Regions from separate parts of the Pseudomonas sp. GW822-FHT07A10 genome, predicted to be linked through region 2. Evidence: predicted binding sites of a transcription regulator. Region 2 holds the regulator's gene; each other region holds the start of a gene.

Region 1 (7,599 bases), on a different contig from region 2:
GGTCCGGGTTGAGCTTGTCGATGGACGGACGATCGCCTTGCGGGGTGCGCAGTTTGTCGACGATGGCATCCTTGACCTTCAAGGCGCCAAAGTGCGTGTTGTCGATGCCAGAGCCGTGACCGCTGAATTCGACGGCCAGGGTGCCGTCGTTGAGCATGTGGTCTTGCCAATCGATATCCAGCACGCCGTGATAGAGGTCTTCGGCGTCCTTCATCGGGAAGCGCTTGAGCACCAACAGCACCCGGTTCGCCAGACGCGACCACAGGCACAAGCGATAAGCGGTTTCCATGGTGGCCATGCCGCGCACAGCCGAGGTGTGCTCGCGTGCTTCCTCAAGGCCAAGCCCGACGGCTTCCTCGATGAGCAGACCTTCAAGGCCTTTGGGGCAAGTGAGGAAGAGTTCGAAACGATCGGACATGGTAATTCCAGAGCCTTTAGCTAAGTGAACCGGCAACGCGTTGCCGATCCGGTTTTCAATCAGGCGTTTTTCTAACAGAACGCCCGCGTGGCACGAAGGTGTGCCGTCCCACCCTGACTGCTCGGGTTAAAAGAGCTTAGATGCCAGGGCAGATAAAAAAGTTGATGAAACAAAATGTCATAAGTCGACCCTTCGTCGAATAATACCCAAGAGCAACGGGTGTCATTCTCGTTAAGGCACAACCCCCAGCATCCAGCGGAGGGCCGATCATACCGGGCTTTGGCCAATCAACACGGCACAAATATCGTGTTACTTATGGCCATAGCATCTTTATGGTTACGTTCTTATGACAAAACGGTCATTCCCTCGATGTGACGCATTGGTTAGAACTCAACTCAGGTTGACGTCGCAACGGCGTCAACACCTTGGCTCGCGACGCCGGCAGCGAGCCACCAACGGCAGAATTTTTCTGCCTGACCTCGATTGAGGTCGACGCGATACATACAGTCAACAAGTGAGGGAAACACCCTATGAGAAGACTTAAGCGTGATCCGTTGGAAAGAGCATTTTTGCGCGGATATCAATATGGCGTTGGTGGTAAATCCCGTGAGCTTTGCCCTTTTACTCTACCGTCGGTACGCCAAGCCTGGATCAATGGCTGGCGAGAAGGACGCGGCGACAATTGGGACGGTATGACCGGCACTGCGGGAATCCACAGACTCAACGAACTTCACGCCGTCGGCTAATACAGGGCACACACTCCGACACGACAATCTGATTACGCTACGACTTAACCACGCACGTCCTATCCGGACGGCGGGCTTCGGCCCAGGGGCTCCTTCGGGGAGCCCTTTTTTATGCCTGCTCCAAATTCAGCGAAGAAACCATTGTGGCGAGGGGGCTTGCCCCCGTTGGGCTGCGAAGCGGCCCCAAAACCAGGCAACGCGGTGAATCAGAGAGAACACGGACACAGGGTTTACGACTGCTTCGCAGCCGAACGGGGGCAAGCCCCCTCGCCACAAAAGCCCTCAGCACAAGGTCCCTACACTGCCTTCAGCGCAGCGCGGCGATGGCGTCTACCGACTCACGAATCAACGCCGGGCCTTTGTAGATGAAGCCGGAGTAAATCTGCACCAGGCTCGCACCCGCGGTGATTTTCTCAGCTGCGTGCTTGCCTTCGGTGATACCGCCCACGGCGATGATCGGCAAGCGACCGGCCAGTTCCGCCGCCAGCACCTTCACGGTGTGGGTGCTCTTGTCGCGAACCGGTGCGCCGGACAACCCGCCCGCCTCGTCACCGTGCTCCAGGCCTTCGACGCCGACGCGGCTCAGGGTGGTGTTGGTGGCGATCACCGCATCCATCCCGGTTTCGATCAGTGCCTGGGCCACCTGCGCGGTTTCTTCATCGCTCATGTCCGGTGCGATCTTGATCGCCAGCGGCACATGTTTGCCGTGGCGCAGGGCCAATTCCGCCCGGCGCGTGGCCAGGTCGGCGAGCAATTGCTTGAGCGAGTCGCCGAATTGCAGGCTGCGCAGGCCCGGCGTATTCGGTGAGCTGACGTTGACGGTCACGTAGCTGGCGTGGGCGTAAACCTTGTCCAGGCAGATCAGGTAATCGTCGACCGCACGTTCAACCGGCGTATCGAAGTTCTTGCCGATGTTGATACCCAGCACGCCCTTGTACTTGGCCGCGGCCACGCGAGCGAGCAAGTGATCGACGCCAAGGTTGTTGAAACCCATGCGGTTGATGATCGCCTCGGCTTGCGGCAAGCGGAAAATCCGTGGTTTCGGATTACCCGGTTGCGGGCGCGGGGTGATGGTGCCGATTTCGACGAAACCGAAACCCAGTTGGGCAAATCCGTCGATCGCCGCGCCGTTCTTGTCCAGACCGGCCGCCAGACCCACCGGGTTCGGGAACTCCAGGCCCATGACCGTCACCGGCATTTTCGCCGGTGCCTTGCACAGCAAGCCGTTGAGGCCCAAACGTCCGCCCGCGCCGATCAGGTCCAGGGACAGATCGTGGGAGGTTTCCGGGGAAAGTTTGAACAGCAGCTGACGGGCCAGGGTGTACATGGGCAGGCTTGACTCGGGTGGCGATGAGAGGCGGCGATTATAGCCGCGCATCGAGTCCACAGGCGAGGCGCACGACAAAATCAGCCAGCGATGGCATATGCCTTGCACCAACATGGTCATCAGCACTCATGCCAACGACGGAATGAGTGGCAGGACAATGGCGTCGTCACCGGCTCTGCTCGCGCAGAGGCCATGGGGCGACGTTTTTTTTGGAAGGTGCAAATCGATGAATGAACCATCAGCCGGCCCACTGGCCTGGGTCAACGGCAGCGATGCCCCGGAAAAAACCGAAATCAACCTTGGCTTCATGGCTCTGAGCGACTGCGCCTCAGTGGTGGTCGCCGCCACCCAGGGCTTCGCCCAGCCTTACGGCCTGACCCTGAACCTCAAGCGCCAGTCGTCCTGGGCCAACCTGCGAGACAAACTGGTCAGCGGCGAACTCGACGCCGCCCACAGCCTGTACGGCCTGATTTACGCCGTGCATCTGGGCATCGGCGGCGTAGCCTCCACCGATATGGCCGTGCTCATGGGCCTGAACCAGAACGGCCAGAGCATCAACCTCTCCCACGGCTTGCAGGCCCTGGGCGTGACCAGTCCTGAAGCACTGGACCATCACGTGCACCAAAGTCGCCCAAAACTGACCTTCGCCCAGACATTTCCCACGGGCACCCACGCCATGTGGCTGTATTACTGGCTGGCGAGCCAGGGCATTCATCCGTTGCAGGATGTCGACAGCGTGGTCGTCCCCCCGCCGCAAATGATCGCGCACCTGCAAGCCGGGCGCATCGACGGTTTCTGCGTCGGCGAACCGTGGGCTGCCAGTGCGGTGCAACAGAATCTCGGTTTCACCATGGCCACCACCCAGACCATCTGGCCCGACCACCCGGAAAAAGTCCTCGGCTGCACCCGCGCCTTCGTCGAGCAATACCCCAATACCGCCCGGGCCTTGGTGATGGCGATCCTCGAGGCCAGCCGCTTCATCGAAGCCAGCCGCGAAAATCGCCGCAGCACCGCGCAACTGTTGAGCGCCCCCGAATACCTGGATGCCCCGCTCGATTGCATCGAACCGCGCTTGCTCGGTGACTACGCCGACGGCTTGGGCAATCGCTGGCAAGACCCGCACGCGATGCGTTTCCACGGTGGCGGCGAGGTCAATCTGCCGTACTTGTCCGACGGCATGTGGTTCATGACCCAGTTCCGTCGCTGGGGTTTGCTGCGTGACGACCCGGATTACCTCGGCGTGGCCCGCCAAGTCCAGCAACTAGACTTATACCGTGAGGCCACCACCGCTGTCGGCGTGCCCGCCCGGACTCAGGAAATGCGCAGCAGCCAACTGATCGACGGCAAGATCTGGGACGGTTCGGACCCGGCCGGCTATGCCCGCAGTTTTACGCTGCACGCCATGAGCGACAGCGCTCCCCTTCTCGCCAGCCGCTGACAGGAGCCTACGAATATGTTGCGTATCCTGCTGATCAATGACACCGCAAAAAAAGTCGGGCGTCTGAAGGCGGCTCTGACCGAAGCCGGGTTCGAGGTCATCGACGAGTCTGGCCTGACCATCGACCTGCCCGCGCGCGTCGAAACGGTGCGTCCGGACGTGATCCTGATCGATACCGAGTCACCGAGCCGCGATGTGATGGAGCAAGTGGTGCTGGTGACCCGCGACCAACCACGGCCAATCGTGATGTTCACCGACGAGCACGACCCCGGCGTAATGCGCCAGGCAATCAAGTCCGGCGTCAGTGCCTACATCGTTGAAGGTATTCACGCACAACGCTTGCAGCCGATTCTCGATGTGGCCATGGCGCGCTTTGAAAGCGACCAGGCCCTGCGCGCCCAACTGCACGCCCGCGACCAGCAACTGGCCGAGCGCAAGCGCATTGAGCTGGCCAAGGGGCTGCTGATGAAGATGAAGGACTGCAACGAAGAAGAGGCCTACACCCTGATGCGCCGCCAGGCCATGAGCCGCCAGCAAAAACTGATACAGGTGGCGGAGCAAATCATTGCCATGAGTGAGTTGCTTGGCTGAAGGACGCTATCGCGGGCAAGCCTCGATCTCACGTGTTGGCACAGATCTCGCTAAGTAATCCCTGCAAGGTAACCAACGGCGGTTGCCCCACCTACGACAAAGACGTCGCTCACCTCATTCGCCCCCTTTTGCGAATCAGGTAGCGGCGTTTTTCCGTTTTGGCCCCAGAGACCGGGGCTGGTGGTGCGGCCGTTGCGGCGCCCCACCTGCAAGCTCATGACTCCTTCTTGATACGCCTGACAGCTGAGGTGCGCGATGAATTCAAGCTTCTGGAAATCCGGCCATACCCCGACACTGTTCGCAGCCTTCCTCTATTTCGATCTGAGCTTCATGGTCTGGTACCTGCTCGGCCCTCTGGCGGTGCAGATCGCCGCTGACCTGCACCTGACCACCCAACAGCGCGGGCTGGTAGTGGCCACGCCGATTCTGGCCGGCGCCGTATTGCGCTTTGCGATGGGCCTGCTGGCTGATCGCCTGTCGCCAAAAACCGCCGGGATCATCGGCCAGATAATCGTTATCAGCGCCCTGCTCGTTGCCTGGAAAGTCGGCATCCACAGTTACGAGCAAGCGCTGTTGCTGGGCCTGTTCCTCGGCATGGCCGGTGCGTCCTTCGCCGTCGCCCTGCCGCTGGCCTCGCAATGGTATCCGCCGCAGCACCAAGGCAAAGCCATGGGCATCGCCGGTGCCGGTAACTCGGGCACCGTGCTGGCCGCCCTGATCGCCCCGGTGCTGGCCGCCGCGTATGGCTGGAGCAACGTGTTCGGCTTCGCCCTGATCCCGCTGATCCTGACCCTGATCGTCTTCGCCTGGCTGGCCAAGAATGCCCCTGAGCGGCCGAAAGCCAAGTCCATGGCCGACTACCTCAAGGCCCTGGGTGACCGCGACAGCTGGTGGTTCATGTTTTTCTACAGCGTGACCTTCGGCGGCTTCATCGGCCTGGCCAGCGCCCTGCCCGGCTACTTCAACGACCAGTACGGCCTTAGCCCGGTGACCGCCGGTTACTACACCGCTGCTTGCGTGTTCGGTGGCAGCCTGATGCGTCCGCTGGGCGGCGCGCTGGCGGATCGCTTCGGCGGGATTCGCACCCTGTTGGCGATGTACACCGTGGCAGCGATCTGCATTGCGACAGTGGGTTTCAATCTGCCGAGTTCCTACGCAGCGTTGGCGCTTTTCGTCTGCACTATGCTCGGTTTAGGTGCAGGTAACGGTGCCGTGTTCCAGTTGGTGCCGCAGCGTTTTCGTCGGGAGATTGGTGTGATGACCGGTTTGATCGGCATGGCCGGCGGCATCGGTGGCTTCGCACTGGCGGCCGGCATGGGCGCGATCAAGCAAAGTACCGGCAGCTACCAAATGGCCTTGTGGTTGTTCGCCAGCCTCGGCGTACTCGCCTGGTTCGGTCTGCACGGGGTGAAACGTCGCTGGAGAACCACTTGGGGTTCGGCAGCCGTCACCGCAGCTCGAGTGTGAGGGCTGAATGAGCCTGCAACTGAGTTTTGCCGAAGCCAGCGCCATCGGGCCTCGCGAAGAGAACCAGGACGCTCTGCGCCTGGTTACTCCGGCCCCGGCACTGGCGGCGAGCAAGGGTTACCTGTTCGCCATCGCCGACGGCGTCAGCCAATGCGCCGATGGCGGTCTCGCGGCCCGTTCGACCTTGCAGGCTTTGGCGCTGGATTATTACGCCACACCGGAAACCTGGGGTGTCGCCCAGGCGCTGGATCGCCTGCTGCTGGCGCAAAACCGCTGGTTGCAGGCCAACGGCGGCGGGCAACCGCTGCTGACCACGGTCAGTGCCTTGGTGATGCGCGGCAGGCGTTTCACTTTGGCGCATGTCGGCGATTGCCGGGTTTACCGCTGGCACGCCGACACCTTGCAACGGGTGAGCGAGGATCACGTCTGGGACCAGCCGGGCATGCAGCATGTGCTCAAGCGGGCCTTGGGGCTGGATCAACATCTGGTGCTGGACTTTCTGGACGGCGAATTGCGCCTGAACGAGAGTTTCGTGCTGCTCAGCGACGGCATCTGGGCCGTGCTGGGCGACACCGCCATCGCGGCGATTCTGCGCGATCAACCTGACCTCAACAGTGCCGCGCAGACCTTGGTCAGCGCCGCGCACCTGGCCGGCAGCCAGGACAATGCCAGCGCCCTGCTGGTGCGGGTCGATGCCCTTGGCGAAACCAGCATTGGCGATGCACTGATTCATCTGCAGCAATGGCCTCTCCCGCCTGCACTGAAACCGGGCCAGACCTTCGAAGGCTGGCAGGTCGAAGGGATTCTCGGCCAGAGCCAGCAATCGCTGCTCTACCGGGTGCGCGATGCACAACAACAGCGCTGGTTGCTGAAAACCTTGCCCGGTGCTCTACGTGACGATCACCAGGCCGGGCAGGCATTGTTGTCGGAGGAATGGTTTCTCAAGCGTGTAGCCGGTCGACACTTCCCTGAAGTCCATGCCGCCAGTCAGCGTCAGCATTTGTACTACGTGATGCGTGAATACTCCGGGTCGACCCTGGCTGAGTTGCATGAACGCGTCACATCGCTGCCCCTGGCGCAATGGCAGGACTTGGCCGAACGCTTGTTGCGGGCTGTCGGCATCCTGCATCGACGGCAGATCCTGCATCGCGATATCAAACCGGAGAACCTGCTGCTGGGGGACGACGGCGAGTTGCGCCTGCTGGATTTCGGCCTCGCCTACTGTCCGGGGCTGTCCGAAGATCAAGCCTTCGCCCTGCCCGGAACGCCCAGCTATATCGCGCCGGAAGCGTTTCGCGGCGACCCGCCGACACCCCAACAGGATTTGTATGCAGTCGGCGTGACCTTGTATTACCTGCTCACCGGGCATTATCCCTACGGCGAAATCGAAGCATTCCAGCGTCCACGGTTTGGTGTACCGGTCAGCGCCAGTCGCTACCGACCCGACCTGCCGGAATGGATCGCGCAGAGTCTGGAGCGCGCGGTGGCGGTAGCCCCGGATCAGCGCTTTGAAACGGCAGAAGAATGGTTGCTGGTGTTGGAACAAGGGGAACGACGCAGTTTGAGCGTGCGACCCAGACCGTTGCTGGAGCGCGAGCCGTTGAAGGTTTGG
Region 2 (7,599 bases):
GATGCCCTGGCGGTGGCGCTGCTGGAAGCCCGCGGCTTTACCGCTGAAGATTTCGCCTTTTCCCACCCAGGCGGCGCACTTGGCCGACGCCTGCTGTTGAAAGTGGAAAACGTCATGCACGCCGGACAGGAGCTGCCGCAGGTTAAGCGCGGCACCCTGCTCAAGGACGCATTGATGGAAATGACCCGCAAGGGCCTGGGCATGACCGTGGTTCTAGAGGCCGACGGTAAACTTGCCGGGATCTTCACCGACGGCGATCTGCGTCGCACCCTGGACCGCAGCATCGACATCCACAGCGCCACCATCGAGCAGGTCATGACCGCCCACGGCAAGACCGCACGTGCCGAGATGCTGGCTGCCGAGGCGTTGAAAATCATGGAAGACCACAAGATCAACGCATTGGTCGTGGTCGACAGCGAAGACCGCCCGGTCGGCGCCTTGAACATGCACGATTTGCTGCGCGCTGGAGTAATGTAATGAGCACGGACCTGCTGCAACGCGGCAAACAGATCAAACTGGCGGTATTCGACGTCGACGGCGTGCTGACCGACGGGCGCCTGTACTTCCTCGAAGACGGCAGCGAATTCAAGACCTTCAACACGCTCGACGGCCAAGGCATCAAGATGTTGATGGCAGCCGGCGTGCAGACCGCTATCATCAGCGGACGCAAGACCCCGGTGGTCGAACGACGGGCCAAAAACCTCGGCATTCCACACCTGTATCAGGGTCGCGAAGACAAACTGGTGGTGCTCGACGAGCTCCTTGCCCAACTCAACCTGAGCTATGAACAAGTGGCCTATCTCGGCGACGACCTGCCAGACCTGCCGGTGATTCGCCGCGTCGGCCTGGGCATGGCCGTGGCCAACGCCGCCAGCTTCGTGCGCGAACACGCCCACGGCATCACCCAGGCCCGTGGCGGCGAGGGTGCCGCGCGCGAATTCTGCGAATTGATCCTGCGCGCCCAGGGCCGCCTCGATGCGGCCAACGCCGCGTATCTGTGAGCCCATCATGCTGAGCAAAAAGATTCGCAACATCCTGATATTCGGTTGCATCGCGGCGCTATTCGCTGCGGTCGGCTACTGGAACATCAGCCCGGAACGCTTCCTCGACAAGCCAGTGGCGCATGTCGATGAAGCCATGATCGACTATTACGCCACCAACGCCCACAGCGTGCAGTACCTGCCGGACGGCAAATTGCAGTATGAAATGACGTCCGACAAGGTCGAACACCTGAAAGCGACGGAAGTGACGTTGCTGTCCAACCCTGACCTGAACATGTTTCGCGGCACCGAATTTCCCTGGCACGTCCAGAGCGAACGCGGCGAAGTCAACCCGGACGGCACCCAGGTCGAGCTGATCGACTCGGTACGTATCACGCGTTTCGACGAAAAAAACCGTAAAACCCTGATTACCACCACCCGTATGACAGTGTTCCCGCAGCAGCAATATGCGCAGACCGATCAACCCGTTAGAATCGACGGCGCCGGCGGTGTATCGACAGGCAACGGAATGAAAGCGTACTTGAAAGAAAGCAGGATACACCTGCTATCGAACGTAAGAGGACAGTATGAGGCTCGTTAAAACCCTCCCTATTTTGCTCAGTCTGAGCGCAGCACTGGGAAGCGTGAGCGCCTGGGCTCTGCCGACCGATCAAGCGCAGCCTATCCGCATTCAGGCCGACGACGCCCAACTGGACGACAAGAACGGTGTTGCCACCTATAAAGGTGATGTGATCATCACTCAGGGCTCGATGAAGGTCACCGGCAACACCGTGACCATCACTCGCACCCCGACTGGCGACATCGACGTGGTGACCTCGGTGGGCAACCTGGCGTACTTCGAGCAATTGCAAACAGCTGGCGACACCAAGCCTGTTCAGGGTTGGGGCGTGACCATCCAATATCACGCCGCGCAAAACCGCGTCGTACTGATCGACAAGGCCAAAGTTGTCGACAAGGACAACAACGTCACCCAGGGCGAAAAAATCGTCTATGACACGGTGAAAAAATTGGCCAGCGCCGGTCGCGCCACGGGCAGCAAGGTCACCGAGGCACGTCCGCGTATCGACATGGTGATCCAGCCGAAGAAGAAAACCGACGAGAAAACCCAGTAATGGCAACTCTGAAAGCTCAGCACCTGGCCAAGAGCTACAAGAGCCGCCAGGTCGTGCGCGACGTCAGCCTGTCCATCGACAGCGGCCAGATCGTCGGCCTGCTTGGCCCCAACGGCGCCGGCAAAACCACCTGTTTCTACATGATCGTGGGCCTGGTACAGGCCGATCAGGGGCGCGTACTGATCGATGACCTGGACGTCAGCCACCAGCCGATGCATGGTCGCGCGAAGGCCGGTATCGGCTATCTTCCGCAAGAAGCGTCGATCTTCCGCAAGCTGTCGGTGACCGACAACATCATGGCCATCCTCGAAACCCGTAAGGAGCTCGACAAGGCCGGTCGCCGCAAAGAGCTGGAAAGCCTACTGCAGGAATTTCACATCCACCACATTCGTGACAGCCTTGGCATGAGCCTGTCCGGTGGTGAACGCCGTCGGGTGGAAATCGCCCGGGCACTGGCCACCAACCCGAAATTCATCCTCCTCGACGAACCCTTCGCCGGCGTGGACCCAATCTCGGTGGGCGACATCAAGCAGATCATCCATCACCTCAAAGCCAAAGGCATTGGCGTGCTGATCACTGACCATAACGTCCGTGAAACCCTGGACATCTGCGAAACCGCCTACATCGTCAACGATGGCCAGCTGATCGCTGAAGGCGACTCCGCCACCATCCTGGCCAACGAACTGGTCAAGGAAGTGTATCTGGGCCATGAGTTCCGCCTGTAAGCGCTGAGGTGCCTGGCCAGTCGCCTCGGCGCTCATCTCAATAAAAAATCAATAGTTTTTTATTGTTACAGCGCTCTAGGCAAACACTTCAGTTTCAGGCATATAATTTGCTTATGTTTGGCGCTTCGGCGCCCTGTAGTGGATGGCGCATGTGCGCCGGCGAATAAGGTGTTAAGCCCCTGCCATGAAACCATCGCTAGTCTTGAGAATGGGCCAGCAGCTGACGATGACACCGCAGCTGCAACAGGCCATCCGCCTGCTCCAATTGTCGACCCTGGACCTGCAACAGGAAATCCAGGAGGCCCTGGAGTCCAATCCGATGCTCGAACGCCAGGAAGAAGGCGACGACTTCGATAACGCCGACCCCTTGGCCGACAAAGCCGAACAGCAACCCAACGCCGACATTCAGGAACCCTCCTACCAGGAAACCGCCCCGACGGTGGATAACCTTGAGGAAGGCGACTGGAACGAGCGCATTCCCAACGAATTGCCTGTCGATACCGCCTGGGAAGACGTCTACCAGACCAGCGCCAGCAGCCTGCCGAGCAACGATGACGACGAGTGGGATTTCACCACCCGTACTTCGGCCGGTGAAAGCCTGCAAAGCCATTTGCTCTGGCAACTGAACCTGGCACCGATGTCCGACACCGATCGCCTGATCGCCGTGACCCTGATCGACTGCATCAACAATCAGGGCTATCTGGACGAAACCCTCGAGGAAATCCTCGAGGCCTTCGATCCGGAACTGGACATCGAACTGGACGAAATCGAAGCCGTCCTGCACCGCATCCAGCAATTCGAGCCCGCCGGTATCGGCGCCCGCAATCTCGGTGAATGCCTGCTGCTGCAACTGCGTCAACTGCCCGCCAAGACCCCTTGGCTGACCGAGGCCAAGCGCCTGGTCACCGATTACATCGACCTGCTCGGCAGCCGCGACTACAGCCAGCTGATGCGCCGCATGAAGCTCAAGGAAGATGAACTGCGCCAGGTGATCGAACTGGTCCAGAGCCTCAACCCGCGCCCGGGTTCGCAAATCGAGTCCACCGAAGCCGAATACGTCGTTCCTGACGTGATCGTGCGCAAGGACAACGAGCGCTGGCTGGTGGAGCTGAACCAGGAGTCGGTGCCACGCCTGCGGGTCAACGCCCAATATGCCGGCTTCGTACGCCGCGCCGATACCAGCGCTGACAACACCTTCATGCGAAATCAGCTGCAGGAGGCTCGCTGGTTCATCAAGAGCCTGCAAAGCCGCAACGAAACGCTGATGAAAGTGGCCACCCAGATCGTCGAGCATCAACGCGGCTTCCTGGAGTACGGCGACGAGGCCATGAAACCGTTGGTGCTGCATGACATCGCCGAAGCGGTGGGCATGCACGAATCGACGATTTCACGGGTGACCACGCAAAAATTCATGCATACCCCACGGGGCATCTATGAACTGAAATACTTTTTTTCCAGCCACGTCAGCACCTCCGAAGGCGGTGAATGCTCGTCCACGGCGATCCGCGCGATCATCAAAAAACTGGTTGCCGCGGAAAATCAGAAAAAGCCGTTGAGTGACAGCAAGATCGCTGGTTTACTGGAGGCACAAGGCATTCAGGTGGCTCGCCGCACCGTCGCCAAGTACCGCGAATCCCTAGGAATCGCGCCTTCGAGCGAACGAAAGCGGTTGATGTAGAGCCACGCCACAGCGTTCCAGTGGTAGATCATCGGATCTACCGCTTTATGCACTGGCAACGAAGGAGAAGCTGTATGCAAGTCAACATCAGTGGACACCAACTGGAAGTGACCGAACCTCTTCGCACCTACATCGGCGAAAAACTCGAACGATTAGAGAGGCATTTCGACAAGATCACCAACGTGCAGGTCACGATGACGGTCGAGAAGCTCAAGCAGAAAATCGAAGCCACGCTGCATATTCCCGGCAATGAGGTGGTCGCTAACGCGGAACATACCGATATGTACGCAGCGATCGACGCACTGACCGACAAGCTGGATAAACAACTCAAAAAGCATAAGGAAAAGACCCAGAGCCTCCTCCAGGGCGCGACCGGTCGTTAACACTCCCAACCCATGATCCGACTTGAAAGCATCCTGACCCCCGGCCGTTCCCTGGTGAACGTGCCGGGCGGCAGTAAAAAGAAAGCCCTCGAGCAAATTGCCAACCTCATCCATCGCGAAGTGCCGGATCTGGCCATGCAGGATGTCTTCGAGAGTCTGGTCGCCCGTGAAAAACTCGGTTCCACCGGATTTGGCAACGGTATCGCCATCCCCCACTGCCGTCTCAAGGGCTGCGGATCGCCCATCAGTGCCTTGATGCACCTGGATGCACCCATCGATTTCGACGCCATCGACGGTGCCCCGGTTGACCTGCTGTTTGTACTCCTGGTCCCGGAAGCCGCCACCGATGCGCACCTGGAGCTGCTGCGCCAGATCGCCAGCATGCTTGATCGCAAGGAAGTGCGTGAAAAACTGCGCAGCGCCCCGAGCAACGAAGCCTTGTATCAGGTTGTCCTGGACGAGCAAAACGGTCACTAATCATGCGCCTGATCATCGTCAGCGGCCGCTCCGGCTCAGGTAAAAGCACTGCCCTCGATGTTCTCGAGGACAACGGTTACTACTGCATCGACAACCTGCCTGCCGGCCTGCTGCCGGAACTGGCCGAACGTGCGCTGATTCATACCGAACTGGCACAACCGCTGGTGGCCGTGTCCATCGATGCACGCAACTTGCCGAGCCACCTGTCACGGTTTCCCGAATTGCTGGAAGAAGTCCGCAGCCGGCATATCCAGTGCGATGTGCTGTATCTGGACGCCGATGAAGAGACCCTGCTCAAACGTTTTTCGGAAACCCGCCGTCGTCACCCGCTGAGCAGCGCCAATCGCTCGCTGGCGGAAGCGATAGAGGACGAAACCAATCTGCTGGGGCCGATCGCCGATCTGGCCGACCTCAAGGTCAACACCACCAATCTGAACCTGTATCAGCTGCGCGACACCATCAAGCTGCGCCTGCTGAATCAGCCGGAGCCCGGCACTGCGTTTCTGGTGGAGTCTTTCGGGTTCAAGCGTGGCATGCCGGTGGACGCCGATCTGGTGTTCGACGTGCGCTGCCTGCCTAACCCTTACTGGAAACCGGAGCTGCGGGCACAGTCCGGGCTCGATCAACCGGTGGCCGACTACCTGGCGGCGCAGCCGGATGTCGAAGAGATGTTCCAGGACATTTCCTCCTACCTGCTCAAGTGGCTGCCCCGCTTTGCCGCCAGCAACCGCGCCTATGTCACTATTGCCATTGGCTGCACCGGCGGGCATCACCGCTCTGTCTACCTGACCGAACGTCTGGGCCAGGTCCTGCAACAATCCCTGAAGAACGTCCAGGTTCGCCACCGCGACCTCAGCTAAAGGATTCACATCGCGATGCCTGCTCTGGAAATCGAAATCATCAACAAGCTGGGCCTGCATGCCCGCGCGTCTGCAAAATTCGTTGGCGTCGCCGGGCAGTTCCCTTGCCAGATCAGGGCTGGCCGTACGCCGGAAACGATGGTCGATGGCAAAAGCATCATGGCCATGATGATGCTCGCGGCCGGCAAGGGCACCAAAATCCACCTGAAAACCGAAGGTGAACAAGAGCAGGAAGCTATGGATGCACTGGTGGCGCTGATCAACAACTTCTTCGACGAAGGCGAATAAAGATCAATGGATTTCGGCTTTCGGTTGCGCCCACAGATGCGTAGGCACTGACGAAGCTGCGATATTTTGATCCAAAAAAAAAAAAGCGCCACCCGATCGGGTGGCGCTTTTTTTGTGCAGCAACCGCAGCTTAACTACCTGCCACCGTCATCCGCTCGATCAACACCGAACCTGTGCGAATGTTGCTGCGCAATTCTAGGTCATTACCGACCGCAATGATCTGCTTGAACATGTCGCGCATGTTGCCGGCAATAGTCACTTCCTGGACCGCGAACTGGATTTCGCCGTTCTCGACCCAGAAACCCGCTGCGCCACGGGAGTAATCGCCAGTGACCATGTTCAGGCCCTGCCCCATCAATTCAGTGACCAGTAGGCCACGACCCATGCGGCGCAACAGGGCCGCCTGATCTTCGTCGCCATGGGTGACGAACAGGTTGTGCACGCCGCCGGCATTGGCGGTGCTCGGCATACCCAGCTTGCGGCCGGAATAGGTGCCCAGCACGTAGGACACCAGCTCGCCGTTTTCCACGAACGGCTTGGCGTAGGTCGCCAGGCCATCGCCGTCGAAGGCAGAGCTGCCCAAAGCGCGCATCAAGTGCGGACGCTCATCGATGGTCAGCCATTCCGGGAACAGTTTCTGCCCCAGCGTGCCTTCGAGGAACGAAGACTTGCGATATAGACTGCCGCCGGAAATCGCCGAGAGGAAACTGCCGAACAAACCGCCGGCCAGTTCCGCAGAAAACAGCACCGGCACTTCGCAGGTCGGTACCGGGCGTGCGCCCAAGCGGCTCGCCGCCCGTTGCGCGGCACGCTGGCCGATGCTCTCCGGGCTGGCCAACAAATTGCCCTGCCGGTTCACGTCGTACCAGTAATCACGCTGCATCTGGCCATCGGCCTCGGCGATCATCACGCAGCTGAGGCTGTGACGGGTCGAGGCGTAACCGCCGATAAAACCGTGGCTGTTGCCGTACACACGGCAACCCTGATGAGTGCTGAGGGTGGTGCCGTCGGCGTTCTTGATCCGACTGTCGGCGGCAAACGCCGCCGCTTCACAAGCAAGGGCCTGCTCGATGGC
Region 3 (7,599 bases), on a different contig from region 2:
GTGTGCTGACAAGTCTTGGCAGCGATTAACAGTAGCGTCCGGACAAGCCGTTACAGCTTGACGGTGGCATCGGGGGGCCGGTGACGCAGGCCACAGGCAAACAGCCCCGGGCACTTAGCTCGGTCGATAAACGCGCACATTGGCATGCCCCTCACTGAGCAAATGGTGGGCATGCAGGCGACTCATCACGCCTTTGTCGCAATACAGCAGGTACTGGCGAGTAGGGTCCAGTTCCTTGAAACGAGCGTTCAGTGCATAAAACGGCATCGTCTGTACCTCGATACCAGGAAGCTCCAGCGGGTCGTCTTCGGCGGCATCCGGGTGACGGATATCGATGATGATCTGGCCCGCCAGCGCTTCGCTGACTTCTTCAATCTGCAAATCCTGGCCCAATTCGTCGATCACGCGATCGATCGGCACCAGTTTGGCATTCTCGAGCGCGCGCTCAAGGACTGCCATGTCGAATTCTTTCTCTTCGTGCTCCACGCGGTAGCGCTTGGCCGCCGTCTTCGGATTGACCGAGATGACCCCGCAGTACTCCGGCATGTGCCGGGCGAAATCGGCGGTGCCGATCTCGTTGGCCGTGTCGATGATGTCCTGCTTGTGACTGGCGATCAGTGGACGCAAGACCAGCTTGTCGGTCACGCAGTCGATCACGGACAGGTTCGGCAACGTCTGGCTCGACACCTGGGAGATCGCCTCGCCAGTGACCAGCGCTTCGATGTGCAGTCGATCAGCAATTCGGGAAGCAGCGCGCAACATCATACGCTTCAAAACTACACCCATATGACTGTTATCGACTTTCCCGAGAATTTCTCCCAGAACTTCCTCGAACGGCACACTGACAAATAACACGCGTTGGGAGCTGCCGTACTTCTTCCAGATGAAGTGCGCGACTTCCATCACGCCCAGCTCATGGGCTCGTCCGCCCAGATTGAAGAAGCAGAAATGGCTCATCAGCCCGCGGCGCATGATCTGGTAGGCCGCAACGGTGGAATCGAAGCCGCCGGACATCAGTACAAGCGTCTGTTCCAGGGCCCCGAGCGGATAACCGCCGATGCCGTTGTGCTGGCTATGGATCACGAACAACCGTTGGTCGCGAACTTCGATACGGACTTCGATTTCGGGCTTTTTCAGGTCGATCCCGGCGGCACCACACTGACGGCGCAACTGGCTGCCGACATATTTCTCGATGTCTATCGAACTGAATGGGTGCTTGCCGGCTCGCTTGCAGCGCACCGAGAAAATCTTTCCGGCCAGCGCATCGCCGTAGTGCTGCTTGCACTTCTCGACGATGTCGTCGAAATCGCCCAGCGGGTACTCGTCGATCTGCAGAAAGTGCGCGATGCCCGGCGTGCAAGTCAGGCGCTCGCCCATCTCTTTCAGGACCTTGGGGTCGCTGACGCGGGTTTCCAGCTCGAGATTGTCCCACACACCGTTCACCACCACGGCCGGGTCCAGATCGCGGAGCACGGTACGGATGTTTTTGGCCAACTGGCGGATGAAACGCATCCGTACCGGGCGGCTCTTGATGGTGATCTCGGGGAAGACTTTTACGATTAGTTTCATGAAAACAGCGCGCGCAGGGCCAGCCGAAAAAGGGGGGCGCGGATTATAGCGGAAATTGCTCAAGGTTTAACCAGTTAATGTGCAGAAGGTTTTGCATGCACCAAAACGGGTCATTTATGGAATTCGACGCTACATTACAGGGCGATATTTTGCGCTTTATGGTGCGCCGCCCCCTTGCAAGCGTGATATTGGGGCAAAAAACCCATGATGAGGCACTGGCATGCAATTTGCTCCCTTGTGAGGCAGGTTGCCATGGCAGAGTATTCGCGCCGGCATCACCCACATTTAAGGGCATCCATTACAAGCCCTAAGCCACCCGGAGGACACTATGTCGAAGTCGGTTCAACTCATCAAAGATCATGACGTCAAGTGGATTGATCTGCGCTTCACGGACACCAAAGGCACTCAGCACCACGTGACCATGCCGGCTCGCGATGCGCTGGATGAAGCTTTCTTCGAAGAAGGCAAAATGTTCGACGGTTCCTCCATCGCTGGCTGGAAAGGCATCGAAGCTTCCGACATGATCCTGATGCCGGACGACACCACTGCCGTTCTCGACCCGTTCACCGAAGAGCCGACCCTGATCCTGGTTTGCGACGTGATCGAGCCTTCGACCATGCAAGGCTACGACCGTGACCCACGGGCGATCGCCAAGCGTGCCGAGGAATACCTGAAGTCGACCGGTATCGGCGACACCGTATTTGTGGGTCCAGAGCCTGAGTTCTTCATCTTCGACGAAGTGAAGTTCAAGTCCGACATCTCCGGCTCGATGTTCAAAATCTTCTCCGAACAAGGTTCGTGGATGTCCGACCAGGACGTGGAAGGCGGCAACAAAGGCCACCGTCCAGGCGTCAAAGGCGGCTACTTCCCGGTTCCGCCGTTCGACCACGACCACGAAATCCGTACCTCCATGTGCAACGCCATGGAAGAAATGGGCCTGGTCATCGAAGTTCACCACCACGAAGTGGCGACTGCCGGTCAGAACGAAATCGGCGTGAAGTTCAACACCCTGGTTGCCAAGGCTGACGAAGTTCAGACCCTGAAATACTGCGTACACAACGTAGCTGACGCATACGGCCGCACCGCGACCTTCATGCCTAAGCCGCTGTACGGCGACAACGGTTCGGGTATGCACGTTCACCTGTCCATCGCCAAAGATGGCAAGAACACCTTCGCTGGCGAAGGCTATGCCGGCCTGTCCGACACCGCTCTGTACTTCATCGGCGGCATCATCAAGCACGGTAAGGCTCTGAACGGCTTCACCAACCCGTCGACCAACTCCTACAAGCGTCTGGTCCCAGGTTTCGAAGCTCCAGTGATGCTGGCCTACTCGGCTCGCAACCGTTCCGCTTCGATCCGTATTCCTTACGTGTCCAGCCCTCGCGCTCGCCGTATCGAAGCCCGCTTCCCGGATCCAGCAGCCAACCCATACCTGGGCTTCGCTGCACTGTTGATGGCTGGCCTGGACGGCATCCAGAACAAGATCCACCCTGGCGATGCAGCTGACAAAAACCTGTACGACCTGCCGCCTGAAGAGGCGAAAGAGATCCCACAAGTTTGCGGCAGCCTGAAAGAAGCCCTGGAAGAGCTGGACAAAGGTCGTGCGTTCCTGACCAAAGGCGGCGTTTTCAGCGACGACTTCATCGACGCTTACATCGCTCTGAAAAGCGAAGAAGAAATCAAGGTTCGTACCTTCGTACACCCACTGGAATATGAGCTGTACTACAGCTGCTGATCCGGTAGCGCTGCACTACGCAGCGTGACAAAAGAGAGGCCTCCTTCGGGAGGCCTTTTTTGTGGGCGAACGTCTGTCATCGGATGCCCGGTTGCGTGCATCATGGCCTTCACCCGATAAAGTCGAGATCCTCCATGCGCCTACGCTCATCCCTTGCCTTGCTCACTGCCCTGCTGGCCAACAGCGCTTTTGCCAGCCCGGCACCTGCCGCCCTCGCCCCGCTACTAGGCACCATCGAGGAGCGCCTGGCGATTGCCGATCAAGTCGCGTTGAGCAAATGGGACAGCGGTAAACCCGTCGAGGACCGTCAGCGCGAGCGTGAGGTAATTGCTGGTGCCGTGGCCCTGGCACCTGCTTATAAATTGAGTAACGAAGCCGTCGAACAGTTCTTCTCGGCGCAGATCGAGGCCAACAAACTGGTGCAATACGCGCATTTGTCTGACTGGCATGCGCAAGGCAAGGCACCCGACGATCCTCGCCCCGACCTCGTCGGGCAGATCCGCCCGCAACTTGATCAGTTACAAAAACGCCTGCTGCAACAACTGGCCGATTTCAGCCCTTATCGCAACGACCCGCAGTGCCCATCCTGGCTGGCCAAAGCCAATAAAACCGGCACCCAAGTGTCTCTGCGCGAGCTCGCCAAGGTACGCGCCAGCGCTGAGTTGTGCAGCACCAGCCGCTGAGCCGGCCTGCCGACATGCGCTGATGTGCTCTATGCTCAGCGCTTAGTCGCCACGAACGGAACAGGGCCGGACACTTGCCCAACGGCCAATGGAAGCCTGCAATGCGCTCATTGTTGTTATGCCTGCTCGTACTGATCGCCCTGCCCGTCGCCGCGCAGATCTATAAGTACACCGACGCCAATGGCAACACCGCCTACAGCAATCAGCCGCCCGACGGCGTCAAAGCCCGGCCGGTCGAATTGCCACCGCTCAACAGCGTCGAGCGTCAGTCGCCCAGCGAACCCGTAGCACCTGCGCAAGCCAGTAGCCGTGACCAAGCGCACAGCGCCTATCAGGTGCTGGAGCTGAGCGGCCTGCCCACCGAAGAAGCCTTGCGCGCCAACAACGGCACGTTCACCGTCAGCGTATTGATCAATCCACGCCTGCAAGGCACTCATCGATTGAGGCTGTTACTGGACGGTCAACCCTACGGCCAGCCGAGCAACGTGCCGACCCTGCAACTGGTGAACATCGACCGTGGCGAACATAACCTTGCGGTTCAGGTGATCGACGGGCAAAACGTCGTGCAACAGAGCCCCACCGTGACGCTCACCGTGCAACGGGTGCATAAACCTTGAGGGCCTGGCTGTTGATCGCGTGCCTGGTCAGCCTGCCGGCGATGGCCGAGGTCTTCACCTATATCGACGCTCAGGGTAATCGGGTCTTCACCGATCAGCCGGGCGCCCGCAACGCCAAACGTGTGCCGTTGGCGACAAGCAATCGAATGTCAGCCAACCCGAGTGGCGCAGCGCCCATGACCGCTGCGAAAACAAACCCGACCAAGCCACTGTTTCATTACGACATGCTTCGGGTGCTGGTGCCGGAACCGGATGCCACGATCCGTAGCAGTGCCGGTGAATTGATCGTCAGCATTACCAGCGAACCCGGCCTGCAACGGGGCCATCGTTACCGTTTGCTGCTGGACGGCCAGCCCACTGCCGAGCCCGGCCCCAGCCCGGTGTTCGCCCTGAGCAATATCGACCGCGGCAGTCACAACCTGTCGGTGGAAATCCTCGACGAACAGGGCCACACCGTCGAACGCACCGCCAATCAACCGTTCCATATGCTGCGCATTTCCCTGGCGCAGAAACGCCAGGTCAAACCCTGCACCCTCACCGACTACGGCCAACGGCCGGAATGCCCCCTTAAAGACAAGCCTGAAGAAGAAAAAAGCGCCTTCTTGCCCTTCTTCTAACCTCGTTCAGGTTTGCGCACTATATTGGTGCAAACATCTGCACCATACCCACATCTCAACCCATTTTGGTTCGAAAGTACCCGAAAAAACTGGCAGAACGCCATGCAAACGAGCGTAAAACGCCCGTTTCAGGCTCTAAACGCTTCTTTTCGGAGCCTTGGTTTGGTTTTTGCATTTTCCTTATACCGGCGCGTTATTCATGCGCATGCCCTGCTCCAAAAGAGGGAGTAGGGCGTGCTCACCGTAAATGGCGATCGCGCAAAGCCCCACGAGACGCAAGACTAGGCATGAGGAGAGAAGTTTGGTTGCTCCAAATGAACGACGAATAACGACGGATTGCGTCTCGTGGGGCTTTGCCCTTCGGGTTGGCGCTGTGATCGCGCCATGCTGCGTTGTAGGACTTGAAAAGGGAACGCCATTCTCTGCGTCCTACGCCTTGCCTGGCGCGATCACAGCGCCAACGCGATTCGCCATTTACGGTGAGCACGCCCTACTATGACCATTAGCGACGCACTACACCGCTTGCTACTCGACAACCTCACCACCGCCACCATCCTGCTCGACGCCGAACTGCGCCTCGAGTACATGAACCCGGCGGCGGAAATGCTCCTGGCCATCAGCGGCCAGCGTAGCCATGGGCAGTTCATCAGTGAGTTGTTCACCGAATCCACCGAAGCGCTGAACTCCCTGCGCCAGGCAGTCGAGCAGGCACACCCGTTCACCAAGCGCGAAGCGATGCTCACCGCCCTCACCGGCCAGACCTTGACCGTCGACTACGCCGTGACGCCAATCTTGAGCAATGGCGACACGATGCTGCTGCTGGAGGTTCATCCTCGCGACCGCCTCCTGCGGATCACCAAGGAAGAGGCACAACTGTCGAAGCAGGAAACCAGCAAAATGCTGGTGCGTGGCCTCGCCCACGAGATCAAGAACCCTCTCGGTGGCATTCGTGGCGCGGCTCAGTTACTCGCCCGTGAGTTGCCGGAAGAAAGCCTGCGCGATTACACCAACGTCATCATTGAAGAGGCCGATCGCCTGCGCAATCTGGTGGATCGCATGCTCGGCTCTAACAAGCTGCCGTCGCTGGCCATGTGCAACGTCCACGAAGTGCTGGAGCGTGTGTGTCAGTTGGTGGAAGCCGAAAGTCAGGGCTGCATCACTTTGGTGCGCGACTACGACCCAAGCATTCCGGATGTCTTGATTGATCGCGAACAGATGATTCAAGCCGTGCTGAACATCGTGCGCAACGCGATGCAGGCCATCAGCAGCCAGAACGAGCTACGCCTTGGCCGCATCAGCTTGCGTACCCGCGCCATGCGCCAGTTCACCATCGGCCACGTGCGCCATCGCCTGGTGACCAAGATCGAAATCATCGACAACGGCCCGGGGATCCCCGCCGAGTTGCAGGAAACCATCTTCTTCCCCATGGTCAGCGGCCGCCCGGACGGTACCGGGCTGGGCCTGGCCATTACCCAGAACATTATCAGCCAGCACCAGGGCTTGATCGAATGTGACAGCCATCCAGGCCACACCACGTTCTCGATCTTTCTGCCACTGGAACAAGGAGCCACATCGACATGAGCCGTAGTGAAACCGTGTGGATCGTCGATGACGACCGTTCTATCCGTTGGGTCCTGGAAAAAGCCTTGCAACAGGAAGGCATGACCACCCAAAGCTTCGACAGCGCCGATGGCGTGATGAGCCGCCTGGCGCGCCAGCAGCCGGACGTGATCATCTCCGACATTCGCATGCCGGGTGCCAGCGGCCTGGACCTTCTGGCGCGGATTCGCGAACAACACCCACGGCTGCCAGTCATCATCATGACTGCCCACTCCGACCTGGACAGCGCTGTCGCGTCCTATCAGGGTGGCGCGTTCGAATACCTGCCCAAGCCGTTCGACGTCGACGAAGCCGTTTCCCTGGTCAAGCGCGCCAATCAACACGCTCAGGAACAACAAGGGCTGGAAGTCGTCCCGACGCTGACCCGCACCCCGGAAATCATCGGCGAAGCGCCGGCGATGCAAGAAGTGTTTCGCGCCATCGGGCGCTTGAGCCACTCCAACATCACCGTGCTGATCAACGGCGAATCCGGCACCGGTAAAGAGCTGGTGGCCCACGCCCTGCACCGTCACAGCCCACGGGCAGCCTCGCCGTTCATTGCGCTGAACATGGCGGCGATCCCCAAAGACCTGATGGAGTCCGAGCTGTTCGGCCACGAAAAAGGCGCGTTCACCGGCGCGGCCAACCTGCGTCGCGGACGTTTTGAACAGGCCGACGGCGGCACGCTGTTCCTCGATGAAATCGGCGACATGCCGGCGGACACCCAGACTCGTTTGCTGCGGGTACTGGCGGACGGCGAGTTTTACCGCGTCGGCGGT

The links. The regulator sigma-54, encoded in region 2, starts transcription at its own class of promoters, with help from an activator protein. The targets are predictions, from matches to a motif close to ANTGGCATNNANNTTGCTNT.
Region 1: a site for sigma-54 is predicted at 2,581-2,600, ahead of AC1RL4_RS07735 (CmpA/NrtA family ABC transporter substrate-binding protein). Genes of this name have one in related genera too.
Region 3: a site for sigma-54 is predicted at 1,784-1,803, ahead of glnA (glutamate--ammonia ligase). Genes of this name have one in related genera too.

The regions. Positions count from the first base shown of each region.
Region 1 is NZ_JBXAKV010000003.1:308,678-316,276, forward strand. Features, by position in the region: gene rlmKL (bifunctional 23S rRNA (guanine(2069)-N(7))-methyltransferase RlmK/23S rRNA (guanine(2445)-N(2))-methyltransferase RlmL) at 1-418, opposite strand, end outside; gene rmf (ribosome modulation factor) at 949-1,164, shown strand; gene AC1RL4_RS07730 (quinone-dependent dihydroorotate dehydrogenase) at 1,472-2,491, opposite strand; gene AC1RL4_RS07735 (CmpA/NrtA family ABC transporter substrate-binding protein) at 2,718-3,929, shown strand; gene AC1RL4_RS07740 (ANTAR domain-containing response regulator) at 3,945-4,520, shown strand; gene AC1RL4_RS07745 (nitrate/nitrite transporter) at 4,776-5,987, shown strand; gene AC1RL4_RS07750 (bifunctional protein-serine/threonine kinase/phosphatase) at 5,995-7,599, shown strand, end outside.
Region 2 is NZ_JBXAKV010000015.1:22,704-30,302, reverse strand. Features, by position in the region: gene AC1RL4_RS22645 (KpsF/GutQ family sugar-phosphate isomerase) at 1-477, shown strand, start outside; gene AC1RL4_RS22640 (KdsC family phosphatase) at 477-1,001, shown strand; gene lptC (LPS export ABC transporter periplasmic protein LptC) at 1,009-1,581, shown strand; gene lptA (lipopolysaccharide transport periplasmic protein LptA) at 1,568-2,113, shown strand; gene lptB (LPS export ABC transporter ATP-binding protein) at 2,113-2,838, shown strand; gene AC1RL4_RS22620 (RNA polymerase factor sigma-54) at 3,023-4,516, shown strand; gene hpf (ribosome hibernation-promoting factor, HPF/YfiA family) at 4,591-4,899, shown strand; gene ptsN (PTS IIA-like nitrogen regulatory protein PtsN) at 4,912-5,376, shown strand; gene rapZ (RNase adapter RapZ) at 5,379-6,236, shown strand; gene AC1RL4_RS22600 (HPr family phosphocarrier protein) at 6,252-6,524, shown strand; gene pmbA (metalloprotease PmbA) at 6,655-7,599, opposite strand, start outside.
Region 3 is NZ_JBXAKV010000008.1:243,128-250,726, reverse strand. Features, by position in the region: gene thiI (tRNA uracil 4-sulfurtransferase ThiI) at 115-1,569, opposite strand; gene glnA (glutamate--ammonia ligase) at 1,898-3,304, shown strand; gene AC1RL4_RS15955 (chorismate mutase) at 3,439-3,987, shown strand; gene AC1RL4_RS15950 (DUF4124 domain-containing protein) at 4,089-4,604, shown strand; gene AC1RL4_RS15945 (DUF4124 domain-containing protein) at 4,601-5,221, shown strand; gene glnL (nitrogen regulation protein NR(II)) at 5,717-6,802, shown strand; gene ntrC (nitrogen regulation protein NR(I)) at 6,799-7,599, shown strand, end outside.